Regions from separate parts of the Pseudalkalibacillus sp. Hm43 genome, predicted to be linked through region 1. Evidence: riboswitches for the same ligand, from Rfam matches in the RefSeq annotation. Region 1 holds a riboswitch; each other region holds the start of a gene.
The links. Region 1 has a riboswitch for cyclic di-GMP ahead of ACXQIQ_RS03575 (anti-repressor SinI family protein). Riboswitches for the same ligand answer to the same signal wherever they lie in the genome.
Positions count from the first base shown of each region.

Region 1 (5,604 bases):
TCAAGTGAGTAACTCCATACAAAGATATCAATGACTGTTCCCGCCAACAAATAAATAAAAATGGCGAAAGGCGCATAATGGAACGTATCAAATAAACCATCTGCAGTCAGTCTTACTTTTTTAGGTGCAATATATAGTAGAAATCCACCGAATAAAGATAAGATGATCTGGACGAGGCTGATTGAAGCTGCCAATCCGATCGTATACTTGGCTCCATCTACTATTCGATACAGATAATTTTCTCCTAGACTATCCGACCCTAACGGATACTGAAAAGAGGGCTCGAACGGCGCACTATCATAAGGCACACCATCCTCATCATATAAAACAGTAACCCGATCTCCATCATCTTTTAGCCATGCTTCATATCCAAAACTGAATGTCAGTAAAACCGTCAATCCAATAAAACTGACTAAAAACCACGGGTTACGTATCAATTTAAGCAGCATCTTCCATTCCCCTCCTAACGATTACTTTTTGAACAGACATCGTCATGAGTCCTGATAGTAAACTGATCGTATAGTAAGGGATGAAAATCATGACAACTCCTAAAATGAACAATGTCGGATTCAACGGTCCATTTTCCAAAAGGAACATCATGATCCCATTAAAGTCCATGAATATTTCAACCATCAACCAATTGGACAGCATAATCCAAAAGATTGTCTTGAAATGATTTTTTAAGGTAGGAATCGCATTACGGAAAATATGTAAACTCACGATACGAAAACGAACAACGCCCTTTCCCTTCGCAAGTTCCACATATAACTCTGACTCCTGATCCTCAAAAGCCAATAATAGAAATCTCACAAAATAAACCGTCGGCAATATCGCTAACAGCATGATTGGGAAAAAGATTGCTTCATCCCCGAATGAATGTGATGTATTAAACAACACCACATCCGTACGTCTGTATACCCAGATGATGATCAGTTGTGTAAGGATGATGTAAAACACATCCGGAAGGGATTTCATGATGGTCAATATTCCTTTAAGTACTCTTCTCACTTTCACGTTAGTCATCATAATGATGTGGACTAACATGACAGACAAGCTAACCGCTACTACTAATCCACCGAGAAAATAGGCAGCTGATTTTACATATAATTCTCTCATTTCTGGGAAGACAGGTAAGATTTGACCCGTTTTCGTCGAATACGTCATGTCCCAAAATGTAAATAGTTCCTTAATTGAAAGCGCAACTTGCTCGAAGTAAGCTCGCCAGTTGAAAATGATATCATCAACCAAGTAGCTCGCATTCGACATCATCTTTTTATTGATCAGATAAAGAATTTCTTTGTTCGACTCCATATTGAATAACAAATACGGAAGACAACTGAACAGGATGATGCCGGTAATGGTAAGCCCACCCTTCACCAATGAAACAGCCAATAAATTTCGCATAAAAAGACCCCACTTTATATTTTCTATAAAGTAGGGTTTCGACAAAGTTCTATCGTTTCCTTTTTTTGGTTTTATTAGTATACAACTTACATCCGAACGCGTAATTCGAGTCGTTCCACTTCTTGTTTCAGTTTTTCACGGTCAAGTCGTAAGGAGAATCCATCCCATGGCGTTTCATTCAATATCGGAATCTGTGTATCGATGGTTACGAGATCCTTACTGAGGAATGCCATCTCACGACCGGCAGCAATCTTCTTCAAGTAACGCTTGAAAATCGGATCCAGCTCTTCTTCCTCATAAATCGCTTCGACCGATCCGTACTGCTGGATCATCGGGAGCGCTGCTTTTTCCCCAACACCATGCACGCCAGGAATGTTGTCACTCTTATCACCAAGTAGTGCCTTCACATCAATCCATTGAGCAGGCGTAATCCCGAACTCGTCAGTGAAATGCTTCAGAGTGTATGCATTCTCTTCTTTCTTTTTCGCTATGATCTGAGACACTTTATCCGTTAAAAGCTGCAGCAAATCACGGTCGTTACTGTAGATGTAGCACTCTCCGTCCATTTCTTCCGACCAACGGCGTGACAAAGTACCCATGATGTCATCCGCTTCATATGGGCTGATCGCCATTTGTGTGACTCCTACAATATCGAACAGTTCCGTTACAGTTTGATACTGCTGAATGAGAGGTTCAGGCAGTTCGTTTCGTGTATCCTTATAATCTGGATACTTTTGACGGCGCAACGTTTCTTCACGCTTCACATCCCATGCAATCATAAGATGTGTCGGATCGTAAATTTCAATTAGATTCAAGAGCTTTTGAATTTTGACACGGAGTGCATTCGTGTACAATCCTTCACTGTTTGTCGTCAATTCATGGTCTTCTCGACCATAGCTCGTCGCAAAATAACATCGGCTTAACAGGTTGAATCCATCTATGATAATAAATCGGTTACTCATTTTTTTGTCCCCTTTTCCCCGGCTTTTCCTCTGTTCATTGTATCACATTTTACTTTATAAATAGAGAAGGACTGACCATTGCTGGCCAGCCCTTTCACAATATGTATGAGTTCCCGCACTTGCCGTGACACTTCATGACTCATAAACCCACTTTCGGCAGGTGGGTACCCGCATCAATCCGTTCGTCTTCCGCTTCCGAAGTTGCGGCATGACGTCTAGATCGAGATTTAGGGTTCCCTATGTCATGACATCGGTTTAAGACATAAACGTGTCACTAACAATGCAGGAACTTTATTATAACTAGGAATGGGTTGTTTGTAAAGAACTCCGATCATTGTCGAGTTGTTACAATTTATGGTATCTATCAGACCTTTCCTAATCGCTAAATCTAGTATGTCACTTTATCATCCACAGCATTCGCGTCAATATGTAGATAATCAGGTAATTTGTCGGATATTTCTGTCAATACGACAAAATTAGAACGAATTTTCATCGTAAACTTACAACTTTTGTAGTAGGCATTCTATATGATAGATAGTATAAAAATGGAAACCCTCCTTGCAAAGGCAAACCCGTTGAAAAGCGGCGACGCAAAGTCACAGATCTACGGATATACCAAGATGGCTGGGCTACCAAGAGGCAAGTTCTTAATTAGGAGGAATGGGTAATGGAAAAACGAGTTGAAAAAGAGAAGTTGGATTTAGAGTGGGTTGAGTTGATGAAAGCAGCAAAAAACAATGGCCTGACAAAAAGCGAAATCCGGGACTTTATTCGTAGTTTTTCCTTCAAAACCGTCCAATCAAAAGCGTAACTACACAGAAATACATAACAGATCACCAAGTTTTATGGTATAATGGGTTTAATTATCCAGAAGAATTTTGACTTGAAGGAGTTACAATTATGATTGGGGATCGTCTTAAACACTACAGAAATGAAAAAGGATTCTCTCTATCAGAGCTTGCAGAACGAGCGGGTGTGGCTAAGTCCTACCTCAGCTCAATTGAGCGTAATCTACAATCGAACCCTTCCATTCAATTCTTAGAAAAAGTATCGACAGTATTGAATGTACCTTTAGATAATCTATTACATGATGCAGTGGATGCAAAACATGAGGACCTAGATGAAGATTGGATGAGACTTGTACAAGAAGCCATGCAGTCCGGGGTTTCAAAAGACGAATTCAAAAGTTTCCTAGAGTATAATAAGTGGAAAAAAGAACAAGAATAATAATTAAGCACTCCCATTCTAATTTGGAATGGAGTGCTTTTTATTTTGCATCAAGGGAGAGAAATTGTTGCTGTAATATGAAGTTCCGTATTTCCGTTCTTGAAAGTCCTAACTGCCTTGCTTCCTTAATCAGATCCAACCATTCAGGATCAACGTACAATTTATCCATCTCATATACATCCAATCCTAATTCTTTTGCAATACGTACAACGGTAAAAAATGATGGATTTTGTATGATACCACTCTCTAGATTCAATATGTAAGCCTCCGTTACCTGGACAAGTTTCGCCAGTTCTTTTATAGAAATCTGTTGGGCAATCCGAGCTTGCCTTACTTTTTCTCCTAAATACATAACTGGGATCCCCCTTCTCCAAGGTCTAAACTTGAATATTAATCAGTGTACCTACCTTCAATTCTCTAAATAGAATTTCATCGTCTTGAATATAGATTTTTTCTCTACTCTTCACTTGTTCCATACGTTCTATAGATGATTTAGCATAAGAGTAAGAACATTTCCCCATCAGTTGGTTATTGATGTAGAGTTCTCCAATGTCTTCTTGTAAGTATCTCAAGGTAACCTTCTGATTATTAATATAGGAGATCGAATCACCATTTAATCTACGAATCATGGCAATCACCTTTTCTTATGGATTTTGTATACGTTTTGAAAACGATAACTTTTCAACGAGGATGTTCGTCGACGTTGAAGAAAAGTAATAGATAAAAGTATAAGAGCAACTAAGGTTCAACCTGCGCCAAGGCTTGGCTTCACCAAGTTTTCTTTATAGAAGCTTGAACAATCAAGCGATGTGTAGGGTCTTTGATAGGGTCACACGTTATTAAGGTTATGATGGATTGATCTTGATTTGATGCTAATACTGAAGTGTCATCTGGAAGAACACGCAAAGTGTTGTCCACAATATATGTGTATGTGGAAGTTTCGGTTGTAATGATGATCTCGTCACCATCTTCTAACTCATCAAGGCGGTTGAAGTCTTTTCCGTAGGTATAGCTGCGGTGTGCAGCAATCGCTGCATTCCCCTTCTCTCCTAATAGAGCAGTACCTTCGAGACGGCCAGCTCCTTTTTTCAAGTTCGGGATTGTTGCTCCTTCAAGAATTGGTAATGTAAGATCTATACTTGAAATTGAGATTGTGCCTATTAATTCACCTGTTGTTGGAAACGTTTTTGTTTGTTCTTTATTCTCTTCTGAAGCATATACCTTTGATAGTGAAGTGAAGCTCTGTCTTGCGGTTTCCTGATTAGATTGGTTCCATTCAGTAAGGAGTTGTTCTTGTTGATGAAGTGAGTACTGAGATTTGATAAAAGGGAAAGAGGCAACACCTATACCAATAAGTATGAGTAAAGAAGCCATAAGTAGTTTCATAGTGTGTTACCTCTTTAACCTGATTCTAGGACGATCACCTTTTAAACTTTGACGCAATACACCAACACCAACACCAGCCAACATAATTCCTGTTAAGTAATACCAGATAGGATTGGATTCACCAGTTTGTGGAAGAGCACTCTTAGGTGATTCATTTTCTGTTTTATCAGGATCTTTAGGTTCTTGAGTCGGGACTTCTTCTTTGGTAGCTTGAGCTGAAAACTCTAATTCAAAAGTCGTTCCTAACCCTTGAAACTCGTTTCCGGATTCAGATGGGAACGTTACTGTCACAACAAATTCGTCTGTATGGTGATGATCCAACTTACGTTCAGTTAGCTGATCAAACTTGTAAAGCTTATCCTCAAATAGTACTACTCCAGTTTGATCTTCAATCTTTAGATCCAATTGGTCGTAAAGCTTTTTAGATCCATCTTTAAATTTTGCTAATGTTCGATAATCAAAATCAATATTACCGTCATTACTAACGACTAACTTACGCTCAGCCCAATCACCAGGTTTTAAATTTTGCAAATCGAATAAATAGCTTGCAGGTGAAGTACTGATGTCCAACAGCGGGGCACTTTTCTCAGCACCAGTATCTTTTACAGGATGATAAAATACATTT
Region 1 covers NZ_CM135129.1:659,894-665,497, forward strand. Annotated here, with positions in the region: gene ACXQIQ_RS03555 (hypothetical protein) at 1-449, opposite strand, end outside; gene ACXQIQ_RS03560 (ABC transporter permease subunit) at 439-1,404, opposite strand; gene ACXQIQ_RS03565 (5'-3' exonuclease) at 1,491-2,366, opposite strand; RNA gene ssrS (6S RNA) at 2,473-2,658, opposite strand; cyclic di-GMP riboswitch class I at 2,922-3,003, shown strand; gene ACXQIQ_RS03575 (anti-repressor SinI family protein) at 3,034-3,177, shown strand; gene ACXQIQ_RS03580 (helix-turn-helix domain-containing protein) at 3,267-3,593, shown strand; gene ACXQIQ_RS03585 (helix-turn-helix domain-containing protein) at 3,634-3,945, opposite strand; gene ACXQIQ_RS03590 (hypothetical protein) at 3,971-4,222, opposite strand; gene ACXQIQ_RS03595 (class D sortase) at 4,362-4,979, opposite strand; gene ACXQIQ_RS03600 (LPXTG cell wall anchor domain-containing protein) at 4,986-5,604, opposite strand, start outside.

Region 2 (5,604 bases), 1.3 Mb from region 1:
TCAATTTAACATCCCAGCCAGCAGCTTCCTTACCTTGACTATCGATTTTTACAGTGACAGTTTCACCTTGCTTTTTGATTGCAGGGTTTCCGAACAGTGGATAAATGATATCATTGACTTTCTGGTCTACCTTGATATTTGGAACATCATCCAGGTAGTTCGTTGAGTTGCCGATTCCACCATCCTGTTTACCTGTTGTGCCTAACGGTCCATTGATGGCACCATTAGCCCCCAAGGTTGGAACGATAAGTGCAGCTGCTGTAAAAACGGCAGCAATGGTTTTGAATTTATGCTTCACGTTTGGATCCTCCTCATTGTCTCTTTGTTGTGTTCGACAATAATCGTAGCAAGTTTTTGTGAAATACTTGTTAATTTTTAATTACAAAACAAATTCAACCATAATTTACTAGGAGGATGTAATGCAAAGGTATGTATTGAGCTATATTACTAAAGTATTATGCGAGTCGAATGTTCGTTGGGCGGCCGGAGGCTCCAACGTCCTTGCTCAATATGGCTTGATTAAGTCACCACGGGATATTGATTTACTGATTGACATAAATGATGTGGAGAAAGCGTCGCACTTGATTGAAGAAAGTGCTTCGCCTATAGAGGCTGAGTCCTATACTCCGTTCAGGACGGAAATTTTTCGAAGGTACCTGATGGATGAAACGGAGATCGACTTTATGGCAGGTTTTGCAATCGAACATGAGAAGGGAATCTATCGTTTTCATCTAAATAATGAGTCCTTAACGAAACAGGTTGTAGTGGATGGGTACTCATTGCCACTCAGTTCATTAGAAGATTGGTTCATCTTATATCAATTAATCCCGAATAAAGGTGATAAGGCGAATCTGATCGAATTATATTGGAAAGAAAACGGGATTCTTCATCCATTTATTTTGAGAAAGGCGCTTGAGCAGCCATTACCCGACCAAATCATAGACCGGACAATGCGTCTTCTGAACGAGGTGTGAAATGTCTAAATACAAATCCATAATCTTGCTATTAACGGTTGTCTCGCAGGGAGCGGCTATCATTTTTTTGTTTATCAACTTCTGGGTTTCCATCACGCTTTTCCTTTTATATGGAGTGGCTATGCTCGTGTTATTCATTTTACTAATCATTGAACGAATAAGAGAGAAAGAGGAGGAAGATCAAAATGATTATAGTGACTACTGATACTGTTCCTGGGAAAGAAATCATTGAACTGAAGGGGTTTGTGAAGGGTAGTACCATTCAAGCCAAGCATGTCGGAAAAGATATTCTTGCTAGTTTGAAAACAATCGTTGGAGGAGAAATCAGAGAATATAACGAAATGATGGAACAGGCTCGTAAAATTGCCATTTCCCGAATGGTGGAAGATGCAAAGGCAAAAGGGGCGAATGCGATTGTGGCCTGCCGTCTGCAAACATCATCTGTTATGTCAAATGCATCCGAGATCGTTGCATACGGAACGGCGGTGTACATTAACGAGTAGAGAGGGGAACGACCATGATTGAATTCCGGAAGCTCGGATCAGAAGATGCAGCAGATTATTATCAATTAAGATTAGAAGGGTTGAAAAATTATCCTGAAGCCTTCGCATCATCTTATGAAGAAGAAGTGAACCGATCAGTTGGAGATGTGAAGAAGAATATTGAGATGAGTGACAAATTTACGGTGGGTGCCTATTATGGGAAAGAACTCGTCGGTATAGGAACCTTTTTTCAACATACAAAAAAGAAAATGAAGCACAAAGGTGAAATTGTTGGAGTTTATGTGAGTCAGCATGTACAAAGAAATGGTATCGGGTTCAAGCTCTTGGAAAATTTAGTTGAAGAAGCAAGTAAGATCGAGGACCTTGAACAGATCATGCTGACCGTGATGACAGAAAATCGCTCAGCGATCCGCTCTTACGAGAAGATCGGATTTGAATCGTATGGTGTCGAAGAGCGCTCGTTGAAAATCGAAGGGCATTACTACGATGAAATGTTGATGAAATTCCATTTAAAAAAATGAACCAGTGAGACTGATCCGATTGAACGGCTCAGTCTCTTTCTATTTTACCCCTCCAAAAAGCATCCTTTTTACCGTGATTTCCCACATACTATCCTAAATTACCTATCTGTTGTACCAAAAAGTAGGCTATGTCATCTAATTGTTCCGAAGCGAAAGCTTAATTGATTCTCTTGTGGGGGTGACTTTTGTACTTATAAGAATACGGTTTATCGGTTTTATGTTGAAATTTTTTAAGTAAAAGAGAAGTAAATGGGGCTTTTTTAAGTATAAAGTCCTCAAGTCAAGATATGTAAAAACTCGATTTGCGGGGAGTTAGCAGACTATTGTAGGTATATAAATTTTTAGATAGGACTATTTAATTACTAAATATTCTGAAAAATTTAATAATATAGACTGATGATTAACAATGGGTGTTTTCGTAAGATGAAACTACAAGATATCGGATTCAACGACAAACTACGCTGAATCTCGATAAAGGCAAACCTGGTGAAAACCAGCGGCGCAAAGCTAGAGGGGCTAAGGTGCACTTGCACTAAGCCAGCCAGTTACCGAAAGATCCAAGGGGTGTTTGACGTTAAGAAGTACCCTCCTTTCGGTAAAGGCAGGGTATTTTTTGTTGGAGAAGGAGGTGTCGGAATGGAATTGGTTAACCTTTCTACTGGCAAGATCATTGCAGATAAAATGATTCCTGCTTACTCATTTATTAAAAGGCTTAAAGGACTTATGTTTACTTCTTCATTCGAGGAAGGTTATGCCGTCCACATCAAACCCTGCCGTTCCATCCATACGTATTTTATGAAGTTCGAAATTGACGTACTGTATTTGAATGCATCAAATGAAGTCATTGCAGCCGAATGTTACGTCCGTCCTGGAACAATCGGAAAACATCACAAAGGGACGTCATCCGTCATTGAGCTGCCAGCTGGAACCATTCATAAGACTAAGGTAGAACCCGGACAAGCATTACAAATCCAAAATTTAAAGGAGCGAGTATCATGATGGAAAAATTAAAAGGATTAGTAGTAGAAGAGCAAGGACAAGGTATGACTGAGTACGGATTAGTATTGGGATTGATTGCAGTCGCTGCAGTTGGAGCATTAGCACTTCTGAGAACGGAAATCATTGAAATGTTTACGGATGTAAAAGATATGGTTACAAACAGAGAAACTGGTGGAACTGCAGGCGGAAGTTAAGGCTTATACAGTTTTCAATGGTCTTACGTAGTTTTTACGTAAGGCCATTTTTTCAAAAAATACAAGGGGTTTTCATATGGTATTTAACATGGTTTTAATCATTGTACTGATCATATGTGTAGTTACCGATATCCGAAAACGACTGATTTATAATAAGGTGATTTTCCCTGCACTCATTTTATCACTTATCTTGCACCTTATCTTAAATGGTTGGTCTGGATTAGCGGCATCGCTACTGGGTTTCCTTATTGGAATTGGTATTCTTTTGATTCCATATTTTATGGGGGGCATAGGTGCAGGGGATGTTAAACTTCTTGCTCTGATCGGGGCGTTAAAGGGTCCGTTATTTGTACTCAATACGTCCATATATATGGCACTATTGGGTGGAGTAATAGCCATATGTATTCTCATCTTCAATGGAGGAGCATTCAGTAGACTAAAGTATTATTTCCATTGGCTCTACGCAAAGAAAAGTGGGTTGACTGTTCCATTGGCTATGACAAAAGACTCTTTGAAATCCACCTATCCATATGGGGTCGCGATAGCAGGTGGTGCAATCCTTAGCATTGTAGGGAAGGCGTGGATTTCATGATTAAAAAGGAAAATGGTCAATCTATTGTGGAAATGGCACTGGTTCTCCCGGTGTTATTAATAATATTAATAGGAATCTTTGATTTCGGTAGAATCATGTATACATATATGCATCTTCAATTGGCGACTCAAGAGAGTGTAAGGCTAGGTGGCTTAGGTCGGGATGATGCAGCCATTGCACAGTTTGCTAGGGATTATGTTCATGTTGGGGACTCTTCGAATCTTCAAGTTAACATCTCACCGAATGACACTATGCGTGAATCTGGGGATTATATGACTGTTACACTCGAATACCCTGTTGAATATGTAACTCCTCTTATTTCTAAAGTACTGCCTTCACCCATATTAGTAAAAACGGATTCTACTATCAGAGTAGAGTGATTGGGAGGTAGTTTATATGAAGAATAAATTAAATCTATTAAAAGATGAGACTGGAAGTTCAATTGTTTTAGTTGGGCTTGCAATGGTAGCTCTTATAGCCATTTTGGGACTGGTCATGGACGGTGGTTCTCTCTATATGACAAAAAGCCACTTACAGAAAGTGGCGAATGCAGCAGCTTTATCAGGAGCACAAGAACTTGTAACAGATGAATATGAAGTAGAAAAAGTCGTTCATAAAGTGTTGGATGAACATACTGAAAAGTCTAGTCTTGAGTCTTTATCAATAAAGTTACAAGATGAGGTTCGGGTAACCCTTATGAAAGACGTGCCTTTATATTTTTCGAAATTATTTGGGTTCGAAACTGTTCCAGTCAACGTGCAATCTGCAGCGATTATTAGAGCGATGTCTGAAGCAAAGGGTGCTGCACCACTAGGAATTGATGACTCTGTTCCTTTGGAATTTTATAAAGAGTATAAACTGAAAGTAGGACCTCATGATAATGAATCTGGCGTTTTTGGAGTACTTGCACTAGGTGGAACAGGTGCAAAAACATATGAAGAGAACTTGAGAAATGGCTACCAAAACCCAGTTACTATTGGGGACATCATAGATACTCAAACAGGAAATATAGCTGGAAAAACTAGATCCGTTATTACCGAGCTTGTAAATGCATGTTCAGTATCGGAAGAAGAGATGAAGTCAGGAGCAAACCCTCGCGACTGTAAGCGGATCTTATTAATCCCTGTCTATGAACCTTACGATAATGACCAGAACCAGATGAAGTCAATCAAGGTTACAGGTTTTGCTTACTTTTATGTGAAAGAACCTATGGATAAGAAAAGTACAGAAATCACAGGGATGTTCATCAAACGTACAGGTACTGGTCATGTAGATGAAACAGTTGAAAACAACGGGGCGTATGGAATTAGACTAACAGAGTAGGTGAACATATTGAGGTCAAAACTTGTTTTAACGTTAGCAATTTTAATGGGATTAATTACTACAGTACTGTTTTTTAATTATATGAAGCAATACGATGCCCAGACAGTGGCAAATAAGAGTAAAGTCGAGGTTGTAGTTGCAGCTCAGGAAATCAAACGGAATGTGTCCATCACTAAAGAGATGATAGAGACAAAACTTTTACCTGAAGAAGGAATTCATACTAATGCACTTACGGAGTTGGATTCTGTGATTGGACAGTTTTCAACTGCGGATATCGCTCGAGGTGAGGCATTGCTTTCAAACCATCTACAAAGTGCAAAAGAGGAGAAGTTGTTTGTCTCTCGAAAAATTCGTGATGGTTTTCGGGCTGTGTCAGTTGGGGTGAATTTACCTCAATCCGTATCAAATTTGTTGGAGCCTGAAGATCAAGTGGACGTTATCAATACGGTTAAAGAAGGAGATAAACTTGTTTCAAAGGTTGTCGTCGAAAATGTGACC
Region 2 covers NZ_CM135129.1:1,941,252-1,946,855, reverse strand. Annotated here, with positions in the region: gene ACXQIQ_RS10370 (metallophosphoesterase family protein) at 1-298, opposite strand, end outside; gene ACXQIQ_RS10365 (nucleotidyltransferase family protein) at 420-974, shown strand; gene ACXQIQ_RS10360 (hypothetical protein) at 976-1,179, shown strand; gene ACXQIQ_RS10355 (YbjQ family protein) at 1,160-1,477, shown strand; gene ACXQIQ_RS10350 (GNAT family N-acetyltransferase) at 1,492-1,998, shown strand; cyclic di-GMP riboswitch class I at 2,465-2,551, shown strand; gene ACXQIQ_RS10345 (DUF192 domain-containing protein) at 2,635-2,997, shown strand; gene ACXQIQ_RS10340 (Flp family type IVb pilin) at 2,994-3,191, shown strand; gene ACXQIQ_RS10335 (A24 family peptidase) at 3,268-3,783, shown strand; gene ACXQIQ_RS10330 (TadE/TadG family type IV pilus assembly protein) at 3,780-4,163, shown strand; gene ACXQIQ_RS10325 (pilus assembly protein TadG-related protein) at 4,180-5,106, shown strand; gene cpaB (Flp pilus assembly protein CpaB) at 5,116-5,604, shown strand, end outside.
Region 2: linked by a shared signal. The riboswitch ahead of ACXQIQ_RS10345 (DUF192 domain-containing protein) and the one ahead of ACXQIQ_RS03575 (anti-repressor SinI family protein) in region 1 are both predicted to bind cyclic di-GMP.

Region 3 (5,604 bases), 1.7 Mb from region 1:
ACGGTGTCATCGGTGATGGAAACTGGACAGATGTCTTCTCGAAAAGCACCTGGCAGCACATCGTCGACCTTGTGAAGAAGGATCAATAGAATATATAGGATAACCCGGTTAAACGCCTATCCGCGTCCAACCGGGTTTTTGTTTGGAAGGGCAGTGCCAGGCACCGAATGAGAAGCCTTGGTACCACTGACTTCCTTTTCGGTGCCTGGCACCATCTCCAAACCCGTGTCTACCAAGGGTTCCGAATCAGTACCTGGTACCGTGTCGAAATTTCGAACTCCCATTTAATTGGAAGTAACGGTATAATGGGATTATCCCTTCATTCAACTTGGTTTGATTTCGTTCAACATTCCTCAACACACATCCACCCAGTCCTTTTCAAATCTACTAAATCTATTTAGGAGTGATGCATTTGCCTCGCCAACCTCGCGTTTGGTATCCCGGTGCTGAGTACCACATCACCACCCGCGGTAACCGAAAGACCCCGCTTTTCTATGACTCGCAAGACCGCCACATCTACTTGAAATACCTCTCCGAAACCCGCACACAATACCCCTTCGATTTATATGCATACTGCCTCATGACAAATCACATCCACCTGCAACTGAAATCTCACGACACCCACATCCAGCTAATCATGCAAAAGCTGAATTACCGCTACGCCACTTACTTCAATCGGAAGTATGATTACGTCGGACACTTGTTCCAGGGGCGTTATTTTTCCAATCTAATCGGTTCGCCTGCCTACCAGCTCGACGTCAGCAAATATATCCACTTGAATCCGGTCAAAGCGGATCTCGTCACACAGCCTTCAAACTATGATTGGAGCAGCTATCGCACCTACACTGAATTTGAGCGGAGAGCACCCGTCAACCCGTATCCAGTCCTCTCACAATTTCCATACCCACAGAACATTGAATACCAGAAGTTCGTCGAAAATGACCCAGCCGCATCCATCAACGGCAACAACCTTACCGAAGAGATCTTACTCCCTACGTAATCCACCTTCACGGATTTCTTTTTCCAAAACGATTTATGCTATCATAAGGAAAAAGAGTGTTAACCATAGGAGGATACATATGTTGAACATTGACGAAATCAAAGAAATTATCCCGCACCGCTATCCATTTTTGCTTGTAGATAAGATTTTAGAAGTGGAAGAAGGGAAGCACGCAATCGGAGTGAAAAACGTGTCTGCAAATGAAGAATTTTTCAACGGACATTTCCCTGAATACCCTGTCATGCCAGGTGTTCTGATTGTAGAAGCACTCGCTCAAGTCGGGGCTGTTGCGTTATTGAAAAAAGAAGAAAACCGTGGACGTCTCGCCTTCTTTGCAGGAATCGACAACTGCCGCTTCAAGCGTCAAGTCCGCCCTGGAGACCAGCTACGCCTCGAAGTGGAACTGACTCGAGTTCGTGGTTCGATGGGTAAAGGAAAAGCGACGGCGACTGTAGACGGAGAAGTCGCATGTGAAACGGAAATCATGTTTGCGCTAGGTAAAAAAGAAGACTAAGAAAGCGGGAAGAGGGGGAGTTTGGAGATGAAGATTTGGGATATTTCTCAACCGTTGAAAGAAGGCGTGCCTACATGGCCGGGAGATACGCCTTTTTCATTCAAGCTGAATTGGACGAAAGCCGAAACCGGATCTGTTAATGTCGGAAGCGTCACCTTCAGCACGCATACAGGAACGCATGTGGATGCACCGTTTCATTTTGATGATGACGGCAAAAAGATGCTGGACCTAAAGCCCGACCTCTATGTCGGTGATGCGCTCGTCGTCCACTTAGAAGGACGAGAATCAATCACACCGGAAGATTTACAAAACTATGATCTGAGCGAAGTGGAGCGGGTGTTGATCAAGACGGCCTCATGGAAAGATCGAACGAAATTTCCAGAGTCGATTACGTATCTGTCACCTGAACTTGCTCCATTTTTAAAAGAAAACGGAATTCGATTGATTGGCGTGGATGTACCATCCGTCGATCAAGTCGACTCCAAAGATTTGCCAGCACATCACAGCTTGCTCGACCACAACATTCATATCTTGGAAAGCGTCATGTTGGACGATGTAGAAGAGGGGATTTACGAGCTGATTGCACTGCCACTTCCATTAGCCGAATCCGACGCGAGCCCAGTGAGGGCAATACTTCGTAGGTGATTATTAAGCCAGTGTTAGCGAGATGTAAACATCGTTAGAGTTGTGTATTCATTCAGTAAATTCTAACAAATATCGCAAAAAATTTACTATAGTGTAGTTAACCGGGAAACAAGCCGGTCAAAAACTTTTGCGATATAAGGAGTGGATTGAACGTGAAGAAAAGTTTTCTCGCTAAACTAGGCTCTGCACTACTCGCAATTATGTTAATTACAGCTTGTAATGGAACGGAAGAAGAACCAGCTAACGAAGAACCAGCAAACGAAGAACAAGAAACCAACACTGAAGACGGAGAGTCTGAAGAAGGTTCTTGATCATATTATTTTGTAAAATTGAATAGTAGGCACACGACCTACCTCCCTCACCCTCACATTTGGAGCTGCCCCGAGCAGCTCTCTTTTTTTTGTGAGTAAAAAAGACGGTACCAGGCACCGATTAGGAAGCCAATGGTACCAACGCTTCTCAATCGGTGCCTGACACCACCCTTCAAATTACCTATTTCATATTGCTTATAAGAGTGGAAATATCATGCGGGATTGCCATTTCTGATAGAAAACACCTATAAATTATCAGAAAAAATAGGAAGATAGAACTTCGAAGAATGGTGTCGAATTGTTGTATACTAAAACCATTGAAGAGCAGATAAAGGCAAAGCTATCGAAAGGTAGTGACGCAAAGCTAAAGGGACTAACGGTGAACCCCACCTATGTCAGCCAGTTGCCTAGGACCGATCAGTCATACATAAGAAGGATTAAAGCTAGCATAGGTCAACAAGGCAAATTACAAGAGTACAGGATTCTGTAACTCTCGTAGTCTGCTTTTTTTATGAAAAATAAACGAAAGGAATGAAGCAAATGATGAAGAAATGGATTGCAGTACTAAGCGCAGCTTCTCTACTACTATTCGGAACCTCACCAGCAGCGTTCGCAAACACAAATGAGTCTACTCCAAAAGTTGAGATGAAAGACAGTACATCCACTACGGAAGAACCAACAACTGAAGAAAACAATGAGGAATCCACAACAGAAGAAAGTAATGAGAAAGAAGAAACTAACGAAGACGAAGCTACAGAAGATGAGGAATCAGAAGAAGCAGAAGAAGAGCCGTCCCTATTACCAGGTGACTTCTTCTATTTCGTAAAAACAATGATTGAAAATGTACGGCTTGCAGTAGCTTCTGACGACTTTGAAGAAGCAAAGATCTTAGCTGATATTGCATCTAAGAGAATTGCTGAAGCTAATGCTCTTTTTGCTGCTGGTGAAACTGAGCTAGCTGAGAAGACGCTTGAAGAAGCAATTAAAGCACAAGAAGCAGCTCTTGAAAAATCAGAAAGTAACGAAGAGTCTTCTGAAGAAACAGAAGAAGGAACAGAAGAGTCTGAGGAAGGTTCTGAAGAAGAGGAATCTTCCGAAGGTGACGAAGAGTCCACTGAAGGTGAACAAGAGTCTGAAGAAGGAACAGAAGAAGAGGAAGAGTCCACTGAAGAAGAGGAAGAAGATTCCGATATGGACGAACTCCAATCGAAACTTTCTCAAAACATTAACGCATTGCTAATGGCATTAGCGCTTGTTGAGAACCCTCAAGCTCAAGAGTCTCTTATGAAAAATATCCAAAAAGCATTCGCAAAATTGGATAAAAAGATTGCAAAACTAGAAGAAAAGCACAACAAAAAAGAAGATATGGATGAAGAAGAGTCAGAAGAGGAAGAGTCTGACGAAAATGAATCAGAATCCGTTGAAGAGGAAGCAAATGAGGACGAGGAGTCCGAAGATGAGGATAAAGACGATGAAGAAATAGCTGCTAAGAAAGCAGAAAAAGCAAAACAAAAAGCTGAAAAGAAAGCTCAAAAAGAACGAGAAAAAGCAGCCAAGAAACAAGAAAGAGCTGAAAAGAAGCAAGAAAAGCAAAAAGAAAGAGCGGAAAAGAAACAAGAGAGAGCTGAGAAAAAGCAAGAGAAGCGCGAAAAGCAAAAGCGTGACCGAGACGACGATGATGATCGTGAAAAAGAGCGTAAACGCGACCGAGACAAAGATCGCGATGACGATGATGAAGAAGATGAAGACGACGATGATGACCAAGACAACGATGATGACGAAGACGATGATGATGAAGAGGACGACGATTAATCGTTCCGTTGAGAAAGGAGACTGCCACGAGGCGGTCTCCTTTTTTTATAACGTCAAATTGTTACTCGCAACCGTCTTTTCCTTAGGACCACTGACAAAAGTCGCTTTTACTCTTTTTGACCTCATCAGATAAGGAATCCATATGATACTTAATAACAGCGCTCCAGCTTGCTGTCGATACGACTGGTTTTGGATATATTGCAATGTATCAGCTGTAATAGGTAGTGTACCGAAAATCCAATTCGTAATGAATCCATCAGCGACTGCAAAAACCGTCATGGCAATCAGAAAAGAAATCATAAACCTCGGAAAAAGAGAACTCCTCGTTAACAACAGCCACAGACCAACCAAGGAAAGAATGATCAACAGAAGATCCACACCAACACCCATCCAAAAAGCAGGTTCAAACCAGGTGTGATAGAGGGGATTACCACTTTCCGTCAATAAACTCCAAGCGGGTGTATTGTAAACGGTCCAATACGTTTGATACAAAGAATAGAGCCGAATGACCGGGACTAACAGAAGACCAAAGACAATGAGGATCAACCATCCACCAATACCTTCATGCTTAGACCCCATAAGGAATCTCCTTTCCTCTTAATAAGTTATAAATACCCTTCCCATAGTTACTTCAATCCAATTTTTTGAAAACCTTTAATTCGTTACCATAAATTACAAAAACAAATATAGACAACAAACATATGTCCGGACCGAATGAATTACTTAGTTAATTCAACTAAGGAAAGGTAAAAGGTGGAGAAGACAATGGCAGCTCAAACAACACGAAAATTCTTCGAAGAGATCCATTTTTTACGTGCATTTGCCTGTTTAGGTGTTATTTTAGTTCATGTGAGCGCAAGCTATGACACATGGTTCATATACATGTTTAATCAATTAGGCCGATTCGGAACACCAACATTCGCGTTGATTAGTGGATTCCTTTTGTTCCACCAAGTGAAATATAAAGGATTTGATTCGCAAAAATTCATTAAATCCAGGTTTACGAAGATTGTCGTACCATTCATAGTGTGGAGCATATTTTACTTTTTGCTGGGTCTCATACTGTGGAAATCGTTTCCTGATTTAGAAGTATTGATCAAAAGGTTCTTATTTGGTGATTCTTTTTATCACTTATATTTCATGGTGATTGTGATTCAGTTTTATCTCTTTTTCCCTTTAATGCAGCTCATTCGTACAAAAAAAGCCTGGATGATTGCCTTACTTGTATCATTTATCGTGACTTTTTTCTGTCTATATCATAAACAAATACCAATAGATGGACCTGTTGGAACATTCGTTAATGATCCCATCTTTTTATTTAA
Region 3 covers NZ_CM135129.1:2,733,743-2,739,346, forward strand. Annotated here, with positions in the region: gene ACXQIQ_RS14415 (DNA-directed RNA polymerase subunit beta) at 1-89, shown strand, start outside; gene ACXQIQ_RS14420 (transposase) at 413-1,000, shown strand; gene fabZ (3-hydroxyacyl-ACP dehydratase FabZ) at 1,080-1,514, shown strand; gene kynB (arylformamidase) at 1,542-2,159, shown strand; gene ACXQIQ_RS14435 (hypothetical protein) at 2,312-2,470, shown strand; cyclic di-GMP riboswitch class I at 2,794-2,881, shown strand; gene ACXQIQ_RS14440 (hypothetical protein) at 3,011-4,282, shown strand; gene ACXQIQ_RS14445 (DUF2569 domain-containing protein) at 4,328-4,861, opposite strand; gene ACXQIQ_RS14450 (acyltransferase) at 5,048-5,604, shown strand, end outside.
Region 3: linked by a shared signal. The riboswitch ahead of ACXQIQ_RS14440 (hypothetical protein) and the one ahead of ACXQIQ_RS03575 (anti-repressor SinI family protein) in region 1 are both predicted to bind cyclic di-GMP.